Regions from separate parts of the Arthrobacter russicus genome, predicted to be linked through region 2. Evidence: predicted binding sites of a transcription regulator. Region 2 holds the regulator's gene; the other holds the start of a gene.
The links. Region 2 encodes LexA, which represses DNA repair genes until DNA is damaged. Its sites were predicted from a motif close to TCGAACANNTGTTCGA; they were not measured.
Positions count from the first base shown of each region.

Region 1: the regulator LexA is predicted to act here: its motif matches at 2,922-2,937, upstream of JOE69_RS17110 (HNH endonuclease signature motif containing protein).

Region 1 is NZ_JAVDQF010000001.1:3,658,149-3,666,392, reverse strand. Features, by position in the region: gene JOE69_RS17120 (aconitate hydratase) at 1-173, opposite strand, end outside; gene JOE69_RS17115 (HAD-IC family P-type ATPase) at 249-2,762, opposite strand; gene JOE69_RS17110 (HNH endonuclease signature motif containing protein) at 2,951-4,372, shown strand; gene JOE69_RS17105 (class I SAM-dependent RNA methyltransferase) at 4,454-5,995, opposite strand; gene JOE69_RS17100 (APC family permease) at 6,045-8,021, opposite strand.
Region 2 is NZ_JAVDQF010000001.1:3,229,124-3,237,367, forward strand. Features, by position in the region: gene JOE69_RS15180 (amino acid permease) at 1-1,238, shown strand, start outside; gene JOE69_RS15185 (class I SAM-dependent methyltransferase) at 1,251-1,859, opposite strand; gene hflX (GTPase HflX) at 2,378-3,937, shown strand; gene JOE69_RS15195 (ATP-dependent DNA helicase) at 3,999-6,026, shown strand; gene lexA (transcriptional repressor LexA) at 6,109-6,849, opposite strand; gene JOE69_RS15205 (LysM peptidoglycan-binding domain-containing protein) at 7,353-7,607, shown strand; gene JOE69_RS15210 (histidinol-phosphate transaminase) at 7,848-8,244, shown strand, end outside.

The DNA.
Region 1 (8,244 bases), 430 kb from region 2:
TGGTCCGCGGTGATGTTGGCACCGTCTTCGGTGCGCAACAGGTTTTCCAACAAGATCTTCAAGCTGTACGGCAGGTCGTTCGATCCCTCGACCGAGCTCAAACGGAAAATCTCGTATTCGGTCCCGGCGACATTCAGTACGCCTTTGGATCCGAAGCTGTCCACTTTACTCACAACAGGACTCCTCTCGCCTCAGCTTTTATCTTTGTCTCGCGAGAGTCAGGTCGCTAGTTAGGTACGCCTAAGCAATTACTCCCGTTCGGAGACGGCACCACGGCGTTTGAGGATCCGGTACAGGATTTCGATCACCGCACAGCCAAGAACCACTACTCCTATGGTAACCGCCAACAGGGTTCCGCTGGGCACCGCGAGCGCGAAGAAGGTCCGCGAGAACGGCACCACGAAAACCAGGACCAGCAACAGGAACATCGCGCCCACCAGCAGCGCCCGCCAGCGGTCGAACGGCCGGGCGAGCACCGCGAGCACCCAGAGCGAAAGCAACAGGATCGTCATGGTCGCCGCCGTCCGGCCGTCCTGCAACTGGCCGGCCGGATCCAGGCTCGCGTCCGGGAAGGCCCTGGAGAAGCTGTAGACGCCGATGATGCAGGCCGCGATCACGGCACCCACCGGGATCGAGAAGGACAACACCCGGCGCAGGAATCCCGGCTGGTACCGGCGCTTGTTCGGCAGCAGCGCCAGGAAGAACGCCGGGATGCCGATGGTCAGTGCGCTGGTGATCGAGAGCTGCCGGGGCAGGAACGGGTACTGCCAGAGCAGCACCCCGATTACCAGGGAAATGATCACCGCGTGCGCGGTCTTGGTCAGGAACAGGTTCGCCACCCGCTCCACGTTGGCAATCACTCGGCGCCCTTCGGCCACCACCCCGGGCATCCGGGAGAACTGGCCGTCCAAAAGCACCAGACGGGACACCGCCTTGGTCGCGGCGGCACCGGAACCCATCGCGATCCCGATGTCCGCGTTTTTCAGCGCGAGCGCGTCGTTGACGCCGTCCCCGGTCATCGCCACCACATGGCCGCGCTTCTGCAAAGCCAGCACGATCGACTTCTTCTGTTCCGGGGTGACCCGGCCGAGCACTTGCTCCTTCGCCAGCACTTCGCCGAGTTCGTCGAGGTCCTCGGGCAGCTGCCGGGCGTCGTAGCCCTGACCGACGTTTTCGAAGCCGACTTCGCGGGCCACCGCTGCCACGGTCCGGGGGTTGTCCCCGGAAATCACCCGCAGCTGCACGCCCTGCTCGCGGAAATACGCCAAGGTTTCCCCGGCGTCCGGACGGACTTTCTCGCGGAAAGTCAGGATCGCCACCGGGACCAGCGCCGCCGGGATCGCCTCGTCTTCGATCCGCTCGCCGCTGTTGGCCAGGATCAAAGCACGCAAGCCTTTTTCAGCCAGGCTGCCGGCTTGTGCCAGCGCTGCCCGGTGCTCCGCGGCTCCGGCATCGAGGACCATTTCGGGTGCGCCGAAGACCCAGGTCGAAACCCCGTCACCGGCGGCGCCTTCGGCTTCGAAGCACACCGCGCTCCACTTCCGCGCGCTGTTGAACGGAACGCTGGACAAGGCCGGCTTCGTGGGCCCGGTGTGGTACTCGACGGCGAGGCAGGCCGCGGTGGCATTCGCGTTGTCGTCCGCGCCGATCCAGGCCAACGCCGCACGCCAGCCCGGCACATCATTGAGCTGCTGCTCGGCGTCGAACACGATCTCGCCTTCGGTGAGCGTGCCGGTTTTGTCCAGGCAGACCATGTCCACCCGGGCCAGCCCCTCGACCGCAGGCAATTCCTGGACCAAAACCTGGCGCCGGGCCAAGGTCATCGCGGCCAGGCCGAAGGAGATACTGGTCAACAGCACCAAGCCTTCCGGGATCATCGCCACGATCGAGGCGACTGCGGAGACCACCGCTTCCTTCCAGTCCCCGTTGCCCAGGGCCACTCCCCAACCGCCTTTGGCCTGCATCTGGCCGTTGATCACCAGAATGATGATCGGCACCAACGCCCAGGTGATGTAGAGCACGATCTTGTTGATCGAGTTGCGGATCTCCGAGTTCACCAGGGAAAACCGCTTGGCCTCGGCGGTGAGTTTGGAGGCGAAGGACTCGATGCCGACCCGCTGCACCCGCACGGTGCCGGATCCGGAAACCACCGCGGAACCAGACAGCACCTCGTCGCCGGGGCTCTTGTCGATCGGATCGGACTCTCCGGTCAGCAGCGACTCGTCGATTTCCAGGCCCGCTACGCTGAGCACTTCGGCGTCCGCCGGCACCTGGTCTCCGGTGCGCAGCACCAGGACATCGTCGTAGACGACGTGTTCCACCTGGATGTCCTGGACGACGCCGTCGCGCAGCGCCCGGGCTTTGGGCGCGTTGAGCACGGCCAACCGGTCCAGGGTGCGCTTGGCGCGGTATTCCTGCACGACGCCGATCGCGGCGTTCGCGATCACGATGAAACCGAAAAGCGCATCCTGCCACTTGCCGACCAGCAGCACGATCACGAGACAGATGCCCAGCACGATGTTGAACAAAGTCAAGAGGTTGGCGCGCAGGATCTGGCCGATGGTCCGGCTGGAATCGTTCGGCACCGCGTTTCCCAGGTCCAACGCGAGCCGCTCCGCGACCTGGCCGGAACTCAGCCCGGACGCGGCCAGCGTCGTTTCGTCGACGGCGGCAAGCTGCTTTTTGGCCGCCGCCATCGACTCGAGGCGAGCGCGTTGTTTGACTTCGGCATGACTGGGCGCGGGGCGAGTTGAGCTGCTCATATTAGGTTCAACTCTATGCGGTTGCCGGAACCCGGAAATCACTCTTGAGTATGAATTAAGCCCAGCCACCGGGAGTAGACAGGGCTGTTCGGGAAGCCCGGACGCCGGCGGCCCGGGGCGTCTCCGGTTATCCACAGTGCTGCAATGGCAGCTTGGTCATCGAATATTTGTTCTAGTAAAATCAGTTCATGGGAACCCACGCTCCGTCGACTGCCGAAGCCCGCATAGCGCGGGCTCGGGGCACGGCGGCCGAGGCAATTGCCGGACTCCTTGGCTGCTTCGACTCGTCAAATGCCGCCGAACTGCTGGCCGCGGCCGATGCCCTCGAGGCGTTGGCCCGGCAGGTGGCTTACGGCCAAGTCCTGGCCGCAGCAGCCATCGATCGTGATTGTCCGGCCGCAGCCCGGGCGCCGTTCCGCAATACCGCGGATTTCCTGCAGGCCCGGCTGCGCATCCCCCGGAGCGAGGCCAAGCGCCGGCTCGGCGTGGCTGGGAAACTCTTGCCGGCGCACAGCCTGACCGGAGAACCGGTTCCGGCCGGATACCCGCGGCTCGGCGTGGTGGCCAGCAGCGGTGCCGCCTGCCTGCAGGGGCTCAGCAAAGCGATGGATGCGCTCGACACCGCGCAGAGCATCCTCCGTGGCCGGTCCTGGCCGCAGCAGCTTCACCCGCAGGATTCCGAGCTGCTGGGCCGGATGGAAACGAGTCTGGCCGAAGCGCTGGTTGCGCGGGACCCTGATTTCCTGAGCCCGCTGGTCAAACGATGGCTGACGCTTTTGGACCAGGACGGCACTGCGCCGGAGGAATCCGAGCTGAAACACCGGCAAGGGCTTTTCCGACGTGGCGAATACCGCGGACTGAACCATTTCGAGCTTTGGGCCGATCCAGCCCAGACCGAAACCTTGCTGGCCGTGCTGAATGCTGGGAACAACCCGCGCAGTAGCGGGAACAGTAGCGGGAACCGCGGCCAGGCGGACGCCCCAGCAGATCGACGGAGTGCGCCGCAGCGGCAGCTCGACACCCTGGTCAGTGCCCTGGCCGCAGCGCTGAGCACCGATTCGTTGCCGGCAACCGGCGGGCACAGGCCACAGGTCCAAGTCACCATCGACTACCGGCATTTGCTCGGCGAAATCCACTCCCGACGTCCCGGGCGCTCCGGCTCCGGGGGCGCTGCTGCCATGGTTTCCTCCGCAGAGTTCACCGGCCCGATCAACCCGGGAACCATTCGCCGGATCGCTTGTGACGCCGAGCTGATCCCGGTAGTCCTCGGCGGAGCCGGCGAGGTGCTCGACCTCGGCCGCAGACGACGTTTGTTCAGCCGGAGCCAGCGGGCTGCGCTCTTCGCCCGGGATCGCGGTTGCACTTTCCCGGATTGCACGATCCCGGCCAGTTGGTGCGAAGCGCACCACATCCAAAGCTGGCGGGACGGCGGTGCGACCTCGGTCCAGAACGGCGCGCTGCTCTGCTCGCATCACCACCATCTGATCCACCAAGGCGATTGGCAGCTGGACAACCGGCTAGGACTCCCCCGGTTCAGACCGCCGCCATGGATCGATCCGCAACAGCGCGCCTTGCGGAACAATTATCACCGACTGGATGCGGTGGCCTAGGCCGGGCCAAGCCAGTCAAGCCACCCCGTCACGTGCGCCTGGCCACAGGCGCTTTGTGCGGTGCGCCTCGTCGGGGTCGGCTCAGGCGGTCGGCAGCAGCAGGGCCGCGGTTTCCAAGTGGTGAGTGTTCGGGTAGAGGTCGAAGGCGCGCAACTCGGCCAACTGCCAACCCTCAGCAGCAAAGTACGCCACGTCGCGGGCGAATGATGCCGGATCGCAGGAAACGTAAGCCACCGCTCGCGCCCCGCTGGCGCAAATCTGTTTCACCACATTTTTGCCCGCCCCGGCACGCGGCGGGTCCAGAACTACGGCATCGAGCTTGCCGGCACCGGGCAGCACCCCGTTTTCCCGAGCCACCGCCGCAAGCACCCGATCCACCCGGCCGGGCCGGACCAGCACCTCGGCGCGGCCGTCGAAATTGCGCATCGCGTCTTTGCTGGTCACCGGCGAGCCCTCGATGGAAAGCACCCTCCCGGTGGGGCCGACGGCATCGGCGAGCAGCGACGTGAACAATCCCGCTCCGGCATAGAGGTCCGCAGCAGCCGATCCGGCACTGAGGAAGTCGCCCAGATACGCGCGTACCGTGTCCGAAAGCACCTCCGGGGCCTTGCGGTGGATCTGCCAGAATCCGTCACCACTGACCCGGAATTCCGGGGCGGAACCCGATCCCGGCGTAGCCGGCACCGATTCGCGCAACCACGGGCGGCCACGCAGCGCCGAGACCCGGCTGCTCTTGGCGTCCCAGTGGGCTGCGGAAACTCCGCCGGGCAGTTCCCGGGCAAGCCGCGCCGCCGCCTGCTTCGTTCCGGAGAGCAAGACCAACGGACCGTCCCCCGACGTCGGCGCTGCCACTTCGACACGATCGAGTCCGCTGAAGTCCAGATCCCACAACGCCAGATCCCGGATCCTCCGGTCGGCCAGCGGCATGTCCTGGACCGCAATCACCTCATGCGAGCGGTGCGCATGCATGCCGAGCCGGCCCTCGGGAGTGACCGCGAATCCGGTCCGGGTCCGCCAACCCAGGCCGGTCGGATCTTCACCCGGAACCTCCTGCACCTCAGTGGTCACCTCGAGTCCGGCGAGCCGCTGCAATTGCTCGGCCAAAACCATGGCTTTCAAGGCCCGCTGCGCCGGCAGACGCAGATGCCCGAATTCCGCGCCGCCGATCGGCAACGTCCCTGCGGAATGTGCTCGGCCGGAGTCCGCCTCCGGCCAGAAATGGGCCACCCGGGCCCCGGCGAATTCCACCGATTCAGCAAGCACTTCGACCACGTCGGCGCGCCAGAATGCCGCATCTGCTTCAGCTTCGGTCAGGATCGCCCGGACCCGTTCGCCGGGCACCGCATGCCGCACGAAGACCACCCGGCGGCTGGCTTTGGCCAGCCCGGACCCGGCGACGGCAGCATCATCCGACACTGCACCGGATCGGTCCCCGGCCGAGCCGGCATTCCCCATCGAATCGGTATCCCCCGCCGAATCGGCATATCCCGTCGAACCGGCATCCCCCGCCAAGCGGGCGACGAAGTGGCCGCCATGCGCCACCGGACCGATCTCCAGAATTACTTCCTTCGTCGCAGCGCCGGCTGTTCCCGGCACCTCGCGCTTGCCCTGCGCCTCAGTCATCTACCCGTGCCTCAGTCATCTGTGCTTCAGTCATCTGCGTTTCAGTCATCTAGTCGAGTTCTTGGAAACGCCGAGCGGATTCCGAGGACTTGAGCTGCCACGGCACGGATGCCACCATGACGCCGGGCTCGAAGTGCAGCCTGGTCTTGATTCGCAACGCGGTCTGGTTGTGCACCAGCTGTTCCCACCATTTGCCCACCACGTATTCCGGGATGTAGACCACGATCAGGTCCCTCGGCGATTCGCGTCGGATGTTTTTCACGTATTCCATGATCGGCGTCACGGTTTCCCGGTACGGACTGGCCAAGACCGTCAGCGGCACCGGAATTTTCAGCTTCTCCCACTGCGCAACGGTTTCCTGGGTCTCCTCGGAATCGTTATCCACCACGATCGCGTCCAGCTGCGAGGGCCGCGAAGCCCGGGCGAACGCCAGGGCCCGCAGCACCGGTTTGCGCACGTGCGAAACCAGCAGCACCGCGTGCACCCGAGTGGGCAATGCCCGTGGCGAGGCATCCTCGTCGACCGCCAGCTCGCGGGCCACATTGCGGTAGTGGGATTGGATGCTCCACATGATCAGGAACAGGACCAGCATCGCCAACAAGGCGATCCAAGCCCCCTGCTCGAACTTGGTGATCAACACGATCACCAAAACCGACAAAGTCATCGAGAAGCCCAGCGTGTTGATGGTCCGCGACTTGATGATCCGCAGCCGCTCCGCGCGCTCCTTGACCAGCTTCAACCGGCGTCCCCAGTGCAGGATCATGCCGAGTTGGCTGGCCGTGAAGGAGATGAACACGCCGACGATGTACAGCTGGATCAGCTTCGTCACGTCGGCGTCGAACGCGATGATCAGCACGAGCGCGCCAGCTGCCAAAGCGAGCACGCCGTTGCTGTACGCCAAGCGGTCGCCACGGGTGCGCAGCTGCCGCGGCAGATAGCCGTCCTTGGCCAGGATCGAGGCCAACACCGGGAACCCGTTGAAGGCGGTGTTCGAAGCGAACACCAGGATCACCCCGGTGGCCGCCACGATGATGAAGAAGATCACCGATCCGGAACCGAAGACCGTGGAAGCGATCTGGCTGATCGCCGGGTTCTGCACGTAGTCCGCGGGCGGCGGTTGGCCATTGATCAGGAACTCGGTCGCCGGGTCCTGCACGATGTGGACTTTGGTGGCATTGGCCAGGTAGAGGATGCCGGCCAGCATCGCTGCCGCAACCGCGCCGAGCAGCAACAACGTGGTGGCGGCGTTCTTGGACTTCGGCTTGCGGAAGTTCGGCACGCCGTTGCTGATCGCTTCCACGCCGGTCAGGGCAGCAGCCCCGGAGGAAAAAGCCCGGAGCAGCAAAAAGGCGCCGGCCAGCCCCACAATGCCCTGCTCGTACTCCGGCACCGGGATGATTTCGAACTGCGCACTCGGCGCTTGCCCCAACGTGCCGGTCACGCCTTGGATGATGCCGACCACAGTCATGCCCAAGATGCAGACCATGAAGATGTACGTCGGGATCGCGAAAACGGTGCCGGCCTCTTTGATCCCACGCAAGTTGACCAGGGCGAGGATCACCACGCCGATCACCGCGATCCAGGCCTGGCTGCCGTGCATTCCGGGCACCGCGGTGGCCAAGTAATTCGCCGCTGCGGACATCGAAACTGCGACGGTGAGCACATAGTCGACCAGCAGCGCAGAAGCCACGGTCAGACCGGCGAACTTGCCGAGGTTGGTGTTCGCGATCTCGTAGTCGCCGCCGCCGGACGGGTAAGCGTGCACATTCTGCCGGTAGGAAGCCACCACGGTGATCAGCACGATCATCACGGCCAGCCCGACCAGTGGCGAAATGGTCACCGCGGCGGCTCCGGCCAGAGCCAAGGTCAGCAGGATTTCATCGGGTGCGTAGGCCACCGATGAAAGCGCATCCGAAGCGAAGATCGGCAAGGCGATGCGTTTGGGCAAAAGGGTGTGCGCGAGCCGGTCATTGCGGAACGGCCGTCCGACGAGAACCCGTTTCAGGGCGTTGAAAAAGGTCAGCACGATTCCCACTCTGCGTAAATTCGGCGGCAAGTGCAAGAACCCGCCCTGGTGCTGCGTACGTCCAGCTGCCCGCAACTGCACAAATGTACCACCGCTGTACCACGGTGCACGGGCCTGCCGGTCGCAGCCCGGGTACCCGGGCTGCGGAACCCGACCGCTTCGACGCTGCAGCCACCAGGAGCGTGTGCCTACAATTGGCTCCGGTACCGCAGCAAACCGCGGC
Region 2 (8,244 bases):
CGGGCTCGTTCGTCTCCTACGCGCGCGAATTCTTCGGCGAAAAGGCCGCTTTCGTCACCGGCTGGATGTACTGGCTCAACTGGGCGATGACTTCGATCGTCGATTCGACCGCCGTCGCGCTCTACATGAACTTCTTCGGCAAATACTGGCAGCCGCTCGGCGAGGTGCCGCAGTGGGTCTACGCGCTGGCCGCCCTGGTCATCGTGCTTGCCCTGAACCTGGTCTCGGTGAAGGTCTTCGGCGAACTCGAATTCTGGTTCGCCTTGATCAAGGTGGTGGCCCTGGTCGCCTTTTTGCTGGTCGGGATCTATTTCGTGATCTTCGGTACCCCGGTTCCGGGGCACGAGGTCGGATTCAGCCTGATCGCGGACAACGGCGGAATCTTCCCGAACGGGATCCTGCCCGCGGTCGTGGTGATGCAGGGCGTGGTCTTCGCCTACGCCTCGGTGGAACTGGTCGGCACCGCGGCCGGCGAGACGGAGAACCCGGGCAAGGTCATCCCCAAGGCGATCAATACCGTGATTTTCCGGATTGCGGTCTTCTACGTCGGTTCGATCGTGTTGTTGTCCCTGTTGCTTCCGTTCAGCGCCTACAAGGAAGGTGAAAGCCCGTTCGTGACCTTCTTCGGTTCGATCGGGGTGCAGGGCATCGATGCGATCATGAACCTGGTGGTGCTCACTGCGGCCCTTTCCTCGCTGAACGCCGGGCTCTATTCGACCGGCCGGGTGCTCCGTTCGATGGCGATGGCCGGATCCGCGCCCCGGTTCGCCGCCCGGATGAACAAAGCCGGCGTGCCGTACGGCGGCATCGCACTGACCGCTTTCATCGGACTGCTCGGCGTGATCCTCAATGCGGTCTTCCCGTCGCAGGCGTTCGAAATCGTGCTCAACATCGCATCGCTGGGCATTATTTCTGCCTGGGGCATGATCGTGCTCTGCCAAATGCGATTGGTGACCTGGGCCGGGAAAGGGCTGCTGGTGCGGCCGGCCTTCCGGCTCTTCGGATCGCCGTACACCGGTTATTTGACGCTGTTCTTCCTCTTCGCGGTACTGGTCCTGATGGCCTTCGACTACCCGGTCGGGACGTTCACGGTGTCTTCGCTGGTGCTGATCATCCCGTTGCTGATCGCCGGCTGGTTCTTCTTCCGCGGCCGGATCGCAGAACTCGCCCGGGAACGGGAAGGGTTCACCGGGGCGTATCCGATCGTCGCGAACCGGCCCCCGAAGCCGGGGAAATAGGCGGTTCCCGGTTCAGGCCGGCCGGTGCACCTGCAGGATCCGGAAGGATTTCGCGGTGCTGTGCCGGGCCACCTCCAGCTCCGGGAAAGTCTCGGCGAGCCAGCGCTGCAGCGAGTCCGAGCCCAGGTTCTTCTGCACCACCAGGTAGGCGCTGCCATCGGGAGCCAGCCGGGGGAGCCAGGTGTGCAGGATCCCGTGCAGCACTTCCTTGCCGACCCGGATCGGCGGGTTGGACCAGATGGTTTGGAACTGCAGGGTGGCGTCGATCTGTTCCGGCAGCCCGGTCCGGAGATTGGCCAGACCGAGGGCCGCGGCATTGTCCGCGGTCAAGCCGAGTGACCGTTCATTGACGTCCACTGCGTAGACCGTGGCGTTCGGGGAGTGCAGGGCCAGGCTCAGCGCGATCGGCCCCCATCCGCAACCGATGTCAAGCAGGTTGCCGGCTTCCGCCGGAGCGGGTGCCCCGGCGAGCAGGACGGCGGTGCCTTTGTCGACCCCGTCGGGCGAGAAGATCCCGGAATCCGTCTCCAGGAGGCGCTCCTGGCCGGCCAGGACGACCCGGAGTTCGCGGCGCTTGTGGCTGCTGCCGGGCTGGGCGCTGAAGTAATGATCGGACATCATGGCAAGATTACCGCACTGGATTGCGCCTGGTCTCGGCATCGCCGGACGGCTCCGGGTGGCGGTCATGGCCTGATATACTTGGAGCATGTTGATTTTCCTCTGATCCACCAAACGTTCTCTGCCGCTGTCTGTGCGGCGACGTTGGCCTGCTGAATCGCGTTGCACGCAGATTCGCCGCTGGAAATCCGAGGAATACCTGCCACCCCCTTTCTCGTTGCGCTGTTGCGCATTCCACTGTGAACGGCCCGACGACGCTTTTCGCCTGCCGCCGGCCAATCCCTGATCGCGCTCAAATACGCGCCATTGGACCAGGAAACCGAACTCCGCCGCGGTTGCGGACGCGTTTGCCGTTGCCGCCGATATCTCAGGAGGTCCCCATGACCGAACTCAAACCCCTTGCCGGTACCGGCAACACCGAAGACCGAACTGCCGGTGTTGTCAGTGCGCCGGACTACGATGGAACCCTCAGCTCTTCAAAGGAGAATATGACCACGCAGGAAAATGCCGAATCGTCAGCCATGCAGCCGGAATCCGGCAACCAGGACGCCGGGCAGGATATGAGCCCGGCGGAGATCCAAGCCGTCATCGACCGGATCCTCGCCAAAGACACCGGAGGCGAACTTCCCGAATCGGCTGCGGACGCGGGTGTCCTGGCTGGCCGGGCCCAGGCGTTGAGCCGCTTGGCGCGCGAACACGGCGATTACGACGGCGATCAGGAAGATCTGCAGGAACGGCGGGCGCTCGGCCGGGTCGCCGGGTTGTCGACCGAACTCGACGATGTCACCGAGGTCGAATACCGGCAGCTCCGGCTGGAACGAGTGGTGCTTGCCGGGTTGTGGAGTGAGGGGACTTTGGCCGACGCCGAGAATTCCCTCCGCGAATTGGCGGCGCTCGCGGAAACGGCGGGTTCGGAAGTCCTGGATGGCCTGGTGCAACGCCGCTCGAAACCGGATCCGGGGACTTTCCTCGGCTCTGGAAAAGCCCTCGAACTCAAGGACGTGGTTTCGGCGACCGGAGCGGACACCGTGGTGGTCGACGCCGAATTGGCGCCGTCCCAACGCCGCGCCTTGGAGGACATCGTCAAGGTCAAGGTGATCGATCGGACCGCCCTGATCCTGGACATCTTCGCGCAGCACGCGAAGTCGCGGGAAGGCAAAGCCCAAGTCGAATTGGCCCAGCTCGAATATCTCCTGCCGCGGTTGCGCGGTTGGGGCGAATCGATGTCCCGCCAGGCCGGTGGCCAGGTGGGCGGCGCCGGCGCCGGCATGGGGTCCCGAGGGCCTGGTGAAACCAAGATCGAGCTGGACCGGCGACGGATCCGGAGCCGGATGGCCAAGCTGCGCCGGGAAATCGCCGCGATGAAGCCCGCCCGGGAAACCAAACGGGCCAATCGCCGCCGTTCCGAAATTCCTTCAGTGGCGATTGCCGGATACACCAACGCCGGCAAATCGTCGATCCTGAACCGCTTGACGCATGCCGGAGTATTGGTGCAGAACGCGCTCTTCGCGACCTTGGACCCCACGGTGCGCAAGGCGGAAACCGCAGATGGGTTCGGCTTCACGCTGGCGGACACGGTCGGCTTCGTCCGTTCGCTGCCGACCCAGCTGGTGGAGGCCTTCCGGTCGACGCTGGAGGAAGTGGCGGATGCCGATTTGATCCTGCACGTGGTGGATGTGGCGCACCCGGACCCGGAAGGGCAGATCGCCGCGGTCCGGCAAGTGCTGGCCGAAGTCGATGCGCGGAAGATCCCGGAAATCATCGTGCTGAACAAAGCCGATGCCGCGGATCCGATCGTGGTGCAACGCCTGATCCAGCGCGAGCCGCATTCCGTACTCGTCTCGGCCCGGACCGGACAGGGGATCGAGGAACTCCTGGAGCTGGTCAGCCAGTCGATTCCCCGCCCGAATGTGGAACTGGAACTGTTGATTCCCTACGACCGCGGCGATCTGGTGAGCAAATTGCACCAATCGGATGCCGAGATCGTGGCTCAGGAACACCAGGAAACCGGAACCCGGCTCAGCGTCAAAGTGCGCGAGGGCCTGGCCGCGGAATTGGCGGCGTTCGCCGTCGAGGCGTGAGCATCTGATGGTTGACCCAACGATGACCGGCGTCGACCCGGACACGGTCGCGAAGGCCGGAATGAAAAACCCGGAGCAGCTATCGCTGGCCCTGCTGGATGCGGCGGTGAACGCCATGGGCGGGCAACAGCGTCCGGGGCAGCACGAAATGGTCCGGCAGGTGGTGCGTTCGATCGAGTCGGGCGACCACCTGCTGGTCCAAGCCGGGACCGGCACCGGAAAGTCGTTGGCTTATCTGATCCCGTTGATCGTGCATGCGCTCAACAATGACAAGCCGTCGCTGGTGGCCACTGCGACGCTTGCCTTGCAAGCCCAGATCGTGGGCCGTGATCTGCCCAAGCTGCTCGCTGCGATCGAACCGGAACTCGGCCGCAAAATCGACGTGGCGTTGGTCAAGGGCCGGAGCAATTACTTGTGTCGGCACAAGGTCTCCGGAGGCTTCCCCACCGACGAACCGGAAGACGGCCAGCTTTTCGCGTTGGGCGAAGACACCTCGGTGGTGCATTTGCCCGGTGCGGGGCCGGCGACCGCTTTGGGCAAAGAGGTGGTCCGGCTGCGGGAATGGGCCGAAGACACCACGACCGGTGATCGCGACGAGCTCAATCCGGGGGTCAGCGACAAAGCTTGGCGGCAGGTCTCGGTGACTTCGATGGAATGCCTCGGCTCGCAGAAATGCCCGATGGCATCGGACTGCTTCAGCGAACTGGCGCGGGCCCGCGGCGCCGAGGCCGATGTGGTGGTCACCAATCATGCGATGCTGGCGATCAGCGCCTTCGAGGGCTTGGCCGTGTTGCCGGAATACGACGTGGTGGTGGTCGACGAGGCGCATGAGCTGGTGGACCGGGTGACCAGCACCATCGCCGGCCAGCTGTCCGCGAACATGGTCACGGTTGCGGCCAGCGCGGCACGGAAGCACACCGCGATCAACGTCGACGGACTCAATGCCGCCGCGGTGGCACTGGAGGAAGTCTTTTCCGGGGTGCCCAGCGGCTGGCTCCCGGATGGTCTGGATGCGCGCCAGACCGATGTGGTCGGGATGCTCCGGGAGGCTTCCCGGGTGGCCCTGTCCGATTCCAAGGGCGAATCTTCGCAAGTGGCCGACGGTGGGCGCCAGATGGCCCGCTCCCGGCTGCTGCTCATTTTGGAGCTTTGCGAACGACTGATCGGGGCGGCCGATTCGGGCGAGGTGGTCTGGTTGTCCCGGCAGGGCGTATTCGACCCGAAACGCGGCTACTCCCCGGCCGACGAGTCCGAGCCGGGAACCATCAACATCGCTCCGTTGAGTGTCGCCATGAAACTCCGGGACGGGTTGTTCGGCGAACACACCGCAATTCTCACCTCGGCCACCTTGGCCATCGGCGCGGCGTTCGAGCCGACGGCGGGCGGCTTGGGGCTGCTGGGCGAAGGCGCACCGAGCTGGACCGGAGCGGATGTGGGCAGCCCCTTCGACTATCCGAAACAGGGCATGCTCTACGTCGCGGCGCATTTGGCGAAACCGGGCCGGGGCAATTCGCCGGAGCAGCTCGACGAACTCGAGGCCTTGATCCGGGCTTCAGCCGGCGGAGCGCTGTGCCTGTTCTCGTCGCGGAAAGCCGCCGAGGACGCGGCCGCGGAACTGCGCAGCCGGTTGGATCTTCGGATCCTCTGCCAAGGCGAAACGTCGATGGCAGCTCTGGTGCGGCAGTTCGAGGCCGAACCGGATACCTGCCTCTTCGGTACCATGTCGCTGTGGCAGGGGGTCGATGTGCAAGGCGCTTCCTGCCGCTTGGTCACCATCGACCGGATTCCGTTTCCGAGGCCGGATGATCCCTTGATGACCGCCCGGACCAGGGCGGTGGCCCGTTCCGGAGGGAACGGCTTCATGTCGATATCCGCCACCCACGCGGCGATCCGGCTCGCCCAAGGCGCCGGCCGGTTGATCCGCTCGTCGAGCGATCGGGGAGTGGTAGCCATTTTGGATTCCCGTTTGGCAACCGCACGCTACGGCGGGTTCCTCCGCGCGGCGCTGCCGCCGTTCTGGGCGACTACGGACCGCAAAATCGCCTTGGCCGCACTCGAACGGCTTGCTCCGAAAACGCCGGCGAAATGAGTCCAGGCGTGGAGCTCCACCCCTTGAAACGGCTTCGATAAGGGGTAAAACTCCACGCCCGACCGGGACTAGAGCGGGTTAGTCAGAGCGCACGCAGAACTGAAACGACTTTGCCCATGATCGTGGCGAAATCCCCCAGAATGGGCTCGTACTGGGTGTTCTGCGGGAGCAGCCAGGTGTGACCGTCGCGTTGCCGGAAAGTCTTCACCGTGGCCTCGTCGTCGAGCAGCGCCGCTACGATATCGCCGTTGATCACATCGTTCTGCCGTCTGACGACTACCCAATCGCCGTCGCAGATCGCCGCATCGATCATCGAATCACCGGCGACCTTGAGCATGAACAGCTCGCCGTGGCCGACCAACTGCCGCGGCAAAGGCATCACGTCTTCGACCACCTGGTCCGCCAGGATCGGCCCGCCGGCGGCGATCCGGCCGACCAAGGGAACCATCGCGGTGTCCTGGGCGCTGCCCAGTTCCGCCACGTTCAAGCCTTTGGCAGTGCTGCGCAGACTCGTGGTGTCGGCGACACCCTCGATGTCCACCGAACCCTCCTCGAGGGTCAGCGGAATCAGCACTTCCATGGCCCGGGGGCGTTTAGGGTCGCGGCGCAAGTAGCCTTGTTTCTCCAATTGCGACAGTTGGTGCGTCACGCTGGACAGGCTGGCCAGGCCGACGACGTCGCCGATCTCGCGCATCGAGGGCGGGTATCCGTTGGAACTGATCGAGCGCTGGATGCATTCGAGGATCTTCTTCTGCCGCATCGTAAGCCCCTTCAACCCGGTGCGCCGGGGAAGTGCACCGTTCGAACTCTCCTGTGCTGCCATGCCGATCCGCCCTTTCAGAGCCCTGAGCTGCTTGTCTAACGGTCTGTCCAAAACGCCGCCGAACATTGCTCCGGCGGAAGCCGGAGACCTGCCGGGGCAAAACTGTCGGTGCTCGCTGATGGACTGTCTCCATGAACGAAAACCGCACCGATCCAGGGGTTCCCGGACTCAGCAGCCCTGCTGTGGCCCGGATCCTCGGATCCGCTGACTTCACGGTAAGTCACCGAGGGCAAGAATTCAAACATATGTTCTAGCGAGTCTTGGCAAGATTCGATGATGTGTGCTAAAAATATATCAGACGATTCGAAAACATGTTCTATCGACGGAGAATCCGGCCTTAGATCACTGGACTAGGTATTCGAATCGATGACAGGAAGGTGGCAGCAATGTCGGCAATCAGTATTCATTCGGTATCCAGGGTCTCCACCGGAGTTCCGGCCCGAGGAGGCCAACGTTCGCTTCGATTGACTCGACGCGGGAGGTTAGTTTTCATCGGTTTGCCGATGCTCCTGCTCGCGGTGGCCGCGCTGGTCCTGTCGGGCTTCTTGACTGCCCCTTTGAAAGCCGGAGTCGATGTCGGGGCCGGATCCGCGACATCGAAAGTGACCGTTGGTTCAGGCGAGTCGATCTGGTCGATCGCGGCCGATAGCGGGGTCAACCGGGACCTTCGGGACGTCGTCGCCGAAATCGTTCAATTGAACGAATTGGGCAGCTCCGTCCTCTCGCCCGGCCAGCAGATTTTCGTTCCGACCAAATAGCGGTCGAACGGTCGGCCCGGCCAAGGCCTGGTCAGATGGCCTGACGCCAACCGCACTATTTACAACTTCATGCCGCCGTCACCAGATGGGCCCCCGACGTTGGGACGTCGGGGGCCCATCGCCGTCAAGCGCTGTCTTGCCAAGCGGCAATACCGGCACGGTGGTTGAACCGTGACGATGGCGCTTCACCTTGTTTCGATGCTTTTCGCGGCCCGATAACGGCTCGCCTAGACTGGATCGGTGAGTGAACAAGCATCTGAAGACCGGCTCGATCGGTTGGGCGCCTTGCCGATCAGAGACGACCTGCGCGGATTGGTGCCTTATGGCGCCCCGCAGCTGGACGTACCGATTCTGCTCAATGTCAACGAAAACACCCATGGTGTGCCAGATGATGCCCGGAAAGCGATTCTCGCTGCGGTGGAAGCTGCGCTGGCCGGGTTGAACCGCTACCCGGACCGCGAGTTCACCCGGTTGCGCGAGGCTCTGGCCGATTACCTCGGACACGGGCTGGCCGCCGAGAACATTTGGGCCGCCAATGGGTCCAATGAGGTTCTGCAGCAAATCCTGCAGGCTTTCGGCGGTCCGGGGCGAAGCTTGTTGAGCTTCCCGCCGACCTATTCGATGTACCCTTTGCTGG